Regions from separate parts of the Janthinobacterium woesei genome, predicted to be linked through region 1. Evidence: predicted binding sites of a transcription regulator. Region 1 holds the regulator's gene; the other holds the start of a gene.
The links. The regulator LexA, encoded in region 1, represses DNA repair genes until DNA is damaged. The targets are predictions, from matches to a motif close to ACTGTATNNNNATACAGT.
Positions count from the first base shown of each region.

Region 2: the regulator LexA is predicted to act here: its motif matches at 1,988-2,005, upstream of imuA (translesion DNA synthesis-associated protein ImuA).

Region 1 is NZ_JBNYXW010000006.1:224,129-227,860, forward strand. It holds gene purF (amidophosphoribosyltransferase) at 1-326, shown strand, start outside; gene ACQ4W6_RS08715 (cystathionine gamma-synthase family protein) at 398-1,639, shown strand; gene lexA (transcriptional repressor LexA) at 1,705-2,340, opposite strand; gene rpsF (30S ribosomal protein S6) at 2,616-3,002, shown strand; gene priB (primosomal replication protein N) at 3,023-3,322, shown strand; gene rpsR (30S ribosomal protein S18) at 3,349-3,639, shown strand; gene rplI (50S ribosomal protein L9) at 3,667-3,732, shown strand, end outside.
Region 2 is NZ_JBNYXW010000006.1:101,844-105,575, forward strand. It holds gene ACQ4W6_RS08185 (extracellular catalytic domain type 1 short-chain-length polyhydroxyalkanoate depolymerase) at 1-550, shown strand, start outside; gene ACQ4W6_RS08190 (putative Na+/H+ antiporter) at 552-1,817, opposite strand; gene imuA (translesion DNA synthesis-associated protein ImuA) at 2,037-2,831, shown strand; gene ACQ4W6_RS08200 (Y-family DNA polymerase) at 2,838-3,732, shown strand, end outside.

The sequences.
Region 1 (3,732 bases):
TCTACCCGAACGTGTACGGCATCGACATGCCGACGCGCGACGAGCTGATCGCCTACGGCCGCACGACGGAAGAAGTGTGCCGCGAAATCACGGCCGATTATCTGGTGTACCAGGATATCGCGGCCCTGAAGCAAGCGATTGCCGACGTCAACCCGGCCCTGACGAACTTCGAGGCATCGTGCTTCGATGGCGTGTATGTGACGGGCGACGTGTCGCAGGAATACCTGGACCGCCTGGAATACGCACGCCACCATCCGAAGGCGGCAGCGCCCGAAGATACGCCGCGTTCCCAGTTGAACCTGAACCTCGCTACCACCGAGGGTTGATGCAGGGCCCGGCTATTGCCGGGCTTTTTTTTTGCCTGACATTTTTTCTCCGCCTTGCGCACCACTCAATCATGAGCAACAACAAAACCTACGGCTTTACCACTACCATCCTGCATAGCGACCGCCGCAAGGGCATCGAACATGGCTCCCTGCACAAGCCCTTGCACACCTCGGTGGCTTTCGGCTATGCCGACGCGCGCCAGCTGGCCTCCGTGTTCCAGGGCAAGGAACCGGGCTTCCGCTATGGGCGCCAGGGCAATCCGACGGTCTCCGCGCTGGAAGACAAGGTCAACAAGATGGAAGATGGCGTGGCTACCTTGTGCTTCGCCACCGGCATGGGCGCCATCGGCGCCGTGGTGCAATCCTTGCTGCGCGCGGGCGACCACGTCGTGTCGTCGGCCTTTTTGTTTGGCAATACCAACAGTCTGTGGCAAACGGTGACGGGGCAGGGCATTGATGTGGCGTTTGTCGATGCCACCGATGTCGCCAATGTAGCGGCTGCCATCACGCCTGCCACGCGTATTGTTTTCGTGGAAACTATCGCCAATCCGCGCACGCAGATCGCCGACCTGGCCAAGATCGGCGCCTTGTGCAAGGAGCGCGGCATCCTGTACATCGTCGACAATACGATGACCACGCCGTATCTGTTCCGCCCGAAGGCGGTGGGCGCGGGGCTGGTGGTCAATGCGTTGACGAAATCCATCGGTGGCCACGGCAATGCGCTGGGCGGTAGCTTGACCGATACGGGCGTGTTTGACTGGACGCAATACCCGAACATCTTTGAAAATTACAAGAAAGTGGCGCCCGCGCAGTGGGGTATCGCGCAAATCCGCGCCAAGGCCTTGCGCGACTTCGGCGCCTCACTGGGACCGGAAGCGGCGCACCATATTGCCGTTGGCGCCGAAACCATGGCCTTGCGCATGGACCGCACCTGCTCGAATGCCCTGGCGCTGGCGAGCCTGCTGCAGGCCGATCCGCGCGTGGCGGCCGTGCATTATCCGGGTTTGCCCTCGCACCCGCAGCATGCGCTGGCTGCCGACTTGTTCCGCAGCTTTGGTTCCCTGTTCAGTTTTGAGCTGAAAGACGGCATCGATTGCTTCGATTTCCTCAATCGCCTGAACTTGGCCATTCCCGCCAGCAACTTGGGCGACACGCGCACCTTGGTCATTCCCGTCGCCCACACGATTTTTTATGAGATGGGTGCCGAGCGCCGCGCCAGCATGGGCATCGCCGAATCGCTGATCCGCGTCTCCGTCGGTATCGAGGATGAGGTCGATTTATTGGAAGACTTCCGCCAGGCGCTTGAGGCATAAAGTGCCGTAAATAAAAAAGGCCGGAACAGCACATGACTGTTCCGGCCCTTTTTACGTGCAACAGTTTAATGCCAGCTGCGCATCAGGCCCACTGCCAGGCCTTCCAGCGCAAATTCGTCTTCGGGCGAGACGGTAATGACCTTGAAGTCCGGGTTTTCCGGCAGCAGTTCGATCACGGAGCCTGTTTTCCTGTAGCGCTTGACGGTGACTTCGTCGCCGATGCGGGCCACGACGATCTGTCCGTTCTTGGCGCTGTCGACCTTCTTGACGGCCAATAAATCGCCATCCATGATGCCGGCGTCGCGCATGGACCAGCCGCGCACTTTCAGCAGGAAGTCGGGCTTGGCCGAAAACAGGGCTGGATCGACGTTGTAGCTCGCTTCCAGGTTTTCCTGCGCCAGGATGGGCGAGCCAGCCGCCACCCGGCCGATCAGGGGCAGCGACATCAGCAGCGCCGCCGGCACTTTGGCCGGTAGCGTTTCAGCGGCCGCGCCGATCAGGCGAATGCCGCGCGAGGTGCCCGGCGAAATCTCGATCGCGCCCTTGCGGGCCAGGGCCTGCAAATGCTCTTCGGCCGCGTTGGCCGATTTAAAACCCAATTCGTTGGCGATTTCGGCACGGGTGGGAGGAAAACCCGTATTTTCAATCGCGTCCTTGATCAGGTTCAGGATTTGTTCTTGTCGTGCTGTCAGCTTGATCATGAGCGGTGGGTGCATACTAAAATGCTGTCTATATGAACAGTCTGTATTTTTGTACAGTATCGCCCACTATGCAAGGGGATTTGCGCTTTTTGCGCGGATTTCGCGCGAAATAGTCGGCGCAGGCGGAAAAATGCGGCTACGCAGCGGTGTCCAATGCCGTTGTGGAAGGAATTATTGAAACCTTTGCCAATAGCGGTTATAATCTTCGGCTGACCTTCCCACACTCGTCTTGACGCCGAGGTGGGCGATTATCAATCCGACCTGAAGGAGTTTGCATGCGTCATTATGAAATAGTCTTTATCGTCCATCCGGACCAGAGCGAGCAAGTGCCCGCGATGATCGAACGCTACAAAGCCAGCGTAACCACCCGCGGCGGTTCGGTTCACCGCGTGGAAGATTGGGGCCGCCGTCAAATGGCTTACTCGATCCAAAAGCTGCCTAAAGCACACTACATCTGCCTGAACATCGAATGCGATAACGAGACCCTGGTCGAGTTGGAAACAGCATTCAAATTCAATGATGCCGTGTTGCGTCACCTGACCGTTAAAATGAAGAAAGCTGAAACAGCTCCTTCGCCGATGATGAAATCGGTACAACGCGAAGATGCGGCTAAAAGCCACCGCACCGAAGCACCAGCAGCCGCTCCAGCCGTAGCAGCTTAATTGTTGACCAGGATCGTGCGCTGAACCAGCTACAAGTAACCGCCATCATTGCCGAGCGCGAAATATTGCGCTATACCCCGGCAGGGCTGCCGATTGTGAATGCAGTATTGCAACACAGTTCGCAGCAGATGGAAGCAGGGATTGCCCGTTTGACCGAGTTTGATGTTGCCGCGCTTGCCGCTGGCGAAATCTCAGGCCGGTTCAGTCAGGCAAGCTTGGGCGGGGTCTATCAGTTCACGGGTTTCCTGGCCAGGAAAAGCCGCAACAGCAAGAGTTTGGTGTTTCACATCATTGATTTTAGTGCAGTCACTTCCGACTAGCGCATTTTTAGATACAGGAGCCTCACATGGCATTCGGTAAAAAGTTCGACAAAAATAAGCTCAAGCTTAAAGAAAAACGCAAACAGCAGAACCCGCTGTTCAAACGCAAGAAGTTCTGCCGCTTCACCGCAGCTCACGTTGAGCAAGTTGACTACAAAGACGTTGATACGCTGAAAGACTTCGTCCAAGAAAACGGCAAGATCATGCCAGCACGCCTGACCGGTACCAAGGCGCACTACCAGCGCCAAGTTGACACCGCAATCAAGCGCGCTCGCTTCCTCGCGCTGCTGCCATACACCGATCTGCACCACGCTTAATCGGTCAGATATTCCTGGAGAAGAACTATGCAAATCATTCTGTTAGAAAAAGTTGTTAACGTCGGTAACCTCGGCGAAGTCGTCAAAGTCAAA
Region 2 (3,732 bases), 120 kb from region 1:
CATGGCGCATATCGTAGCCTTGAATCACCCGCAGCTGTTTGCCGCGCTGGGCTTGCATTCCGGCCCCATGTTTGGCGCCGGCCATAATTTGATCGGTGCGCTGCAGGTGATGCAGCATGGCGCTGCCGCCCGGATGGATGTGGCCATCGATGAAGTCTTGGCGCGCCAGCCGGCCTTTCCCCGCCTGCCCACCATGCTGATCCAGGGGCTGGCCGACAAGGTGGTGCGGCCCGTCAACCAGACGCAGCTGGTGCGCCAGAGCGTGCGTGTGAACCGCCTGCCGTTCGACACTGAGGTGACGGCGCAACGCTTGCCGGCGGGTGCGGCGGGCGGGCGCAACCCGGCGCATGCGTACGCGCTGCACGATTATCGGGTGGGCAAGGAGGTGCTGCTGCGCGTGGCGCAGGTCGAGCATCTTGAGCACGCCTGGAGCGGTGGCGACGCCAGCCTGCCATTCAACGACAAGGCCAAACCCGACGCCAGCAAGCTGTTGCTGGATTTTTTTGCGCGCCACCGGCGGCGTCAGGCGCCGCCCGTGGGCAGGGGATAGCTTACAGGGCCAGAAAGGCGAGGGCAGCCACGGCAGTCGGTAGCAGGGCGCCCGCCAGCAGGCCGACGGCGCCGATCGATTCATCCTTGAAGCCACGGCGCAGCAGGGCCACGCCGGCCGGGTTCGGCGCGTTGGCGATGACGGTCAGGCCACCACCGGCCACGGCACCGGCCACCAGCATGTACTTGGCTTCGTCCGTCATGCCGACGATCAGCGAACCGAGGTAGGTCAGGGCGGCATTGTCGGTAATGGCCGTCAAGCCCAGCGCGCCGAAGAACAAGGCCAGCGGTTTCAGGCTGGAGACGATCGGTTGCAGCCACCATTGCTGCATGCCGCCCAGCACCACCAGGCCGCCCAGGAAGAAGCCAACCAGCAAGCCTTCTTTCAGGATCAGCGGGCTTTGATAGCGCTCATACGCCTGCACGAAGCCCAGGAAGAACAGGAACAGGCCGACGAACAGCACCGGGTGATGCGCCAGGGCTACCACGCCGGCCAGCACGGCCAGGTGTACCAGGCTGACGGCCAGCGGCACTTTCAGAATCTCCAGCTCGCCGGCTTTCGGCTTGATGTCGGAGGTGTTGCTGTGCAGATATTTGCGCAGCAGTATGCTCACGCCCGTAGCGTTGACCAGCACGGCGATGGCCGCTTTCCAGCCGAAATGGCTGGCCATGAAGGCGCTGTCCCAGTTCCAGGTAGTGGCCACCATCAGCACGGGCGGCGCCGCGTACGAAGTCAGGGTGCCGCCGATGGAGACGTTGACGAACAGCACGCCCAGCGCGCCATATTTCAGCCATTCAGGGATGCCCGGGCGGAAGATTTGCGGCGCCAGCATCAGCGCGGCCAGTGTCATGGCTGCCGGTTCCGTGATCATCGAGCCCGCCAGGGGCACCAGCGCCAGGCCCAGCCAGACGAGGGCCAGTTCCGTGCGCAGCGGCATCACACGCGCCACCCCTTTGAGCAGGCCCTGCACGGCGTCGAGCACGGGGCGCGAAGCGGCCACCACCATGACGACAAAGACGAACAGCGGTTCCGTGTACTGGCGCGACTCGGCATACGCGATGGCAGCATCGCCGCCCGAGACAAAGGCCATGATAATGATCAAGATGAAGGCCCAGAAGCCGAACACGACTTCCACTTCGCCCAGCAAGTGCAGCAGGCCCGCATGGCGGGGATTGCGGTGCGCCAGTTCCTCAAAGGATTTGGCGGCGAAGGTGTGGATGAGCGCAAGGGCGAAGACGAGCGCGCTGATGATTTGGATGGTGGTCAAATGAGCTTTCCTTATGGACGAAAAGGGAGCGCCGGGTACATTGCCCGACGGTAAGGATAGTGCTTATGGTACAGCAATCGATGTTAAAAACGGGTTTTTTCGGACTGTGCGAAGCGGCCCCCTGGTGGGCGATACGCAGATAAACCTTGCCAAAAGCCGCAATGAATAGTACTGTATATGCATACAGTATTTATCTTCATCTCAGTGATGCAACAACTTATGCAACATTCCCAATTGATGGCGTCGCCGGAAGCCTTGCACCCGTCACTCTGGCGTGCATCGCAGCTGGGCCAGGGCGTCACGCGCTGCCTGGATACGGGCTTTGCCGCGTTGTCAAAGCAGCTGCCGGGCGGCGGCTGGCCCGGCGGCAGCCTCATCGATTTGCTGGTGCAGCAGCCGGGTAGCGGCGAATTGCGCCTGCTGGCGCCCGCGCTGGCGCAATTGACGGGGCAAGCCATCGTGCTGTTGCAGCCGCCCCATCCGCCGCAGGCGCTGGCCCTGGCCGCGCAGGGGCTGGCGCCGTCGCAACTGCTGTGGCTGCGTAGCGCCAGTAGCAAGGATGCCTTGTGGGCGGCGGAAAACATCTTGCGCAGCGGCAGTTGTGGCGCCTTGCTGTTCTGGCAATCGCATGTGCGCGGCGATAGCCTGCGCCGGCTGCACCTGGCGGCGCAGGCGGGCAATACCCTGTTCTGCATGCTGCGCCCCCTGCACGGCGCGCAGGATGCGTCGCCGGCGCCGCTGCGCCTATCCGTGCGTCCGGCCGCTGGCGGCATCGAGATCGGCTTCATCAAGCGCCGGGGACCGCAGCGCGATGCGCCGCTGTTCCTGCCCCTGCAACCTCCTTCTTTATTAGAGCCTATCCCAGTAGGGAGCGTCTTTTGCAGGCGGGACATCAGGAGCGCGGACAAGGCGCGAGGAGGACGCGTGGCGAGCCACGCGACGACGAACAACGCAGTCCCCGCTTCTGAGGGGCGCTTGCAGGAGATGTATTCATCTACTGAGATAGGCTCTTAGTGCGCCATGCAACTCTGGATCGGCCTTTGCCTGCCCCGGCTCCCGCTCGAAGTATTTTGCCCGAGCTGGTCGGCTGACCCGCTCGGCGTGGTGCTGGAGCAGGAGCAAGTGATGGCCTTGTCGCCGTTGGCGCGGGCGGCGGGCATCAAGCCGGGCATGCGCCGCGCGGGCGCACTGATGCTGGCACCGCAGGCGCGCCTGCACGAACGCTCTTTCGCACTGGAAGCGCAGGCGTTGCAAGCGGTGGCGCTGGCGCTGCTGCAATACTCGCCGCAGGTGGCGCAAGGCGAGGAGGCGACCCTGCTGGTCGACGCGGGCGCCAGCCTGCGCCTGTTTGGCGGCGTGCGCGCCCTGTGCCGGAGAATCGAAACGAGCCTGCGCGCGCTGGGCTACACGGCCGTGCTGTCGTGCGCCCCCACGGCGCGCGGCGCCTGGCTGCTGGCGCGCGCGAATACGCGCCGCAGCCGCGTGCTGGGCATGGCCAGCCTGGTGCGCCGCCTCGACCGGCTGCCGTGCGCCTTGCTGCCACCGGCGCGCCCCTACCTGGACTGGTTAGAGGGCATCGGTTGCCGCACCCTGGGGCAGTTGCGCCAGTTGCCCCGGCCCGGGCTGCAGCGCCGCTGCGGCGCTGCCTTGCTGGGCATGCTCGACGATGCGCATGGCCACGGCACGGAACTGTTCGTGTGGATCGAGGCACCGCCCACGTTTCGCGCCAGCCTGGAATTGTTCGACCGCGTGGAAAACGCGGACGCGCTGCTGTTCGGCGCGCGCCGTTTGCTGCAGCAAATGACGGGCTGGCTGTGCGCGCGGCAATTCGCCGTCGAGCGCATCGCCCTGTTGCTGGCGCACGAGCGGGGCCGGGTGGCGCGCCCGCCCACCGTCATCGAGCTGGCGCTGGGCG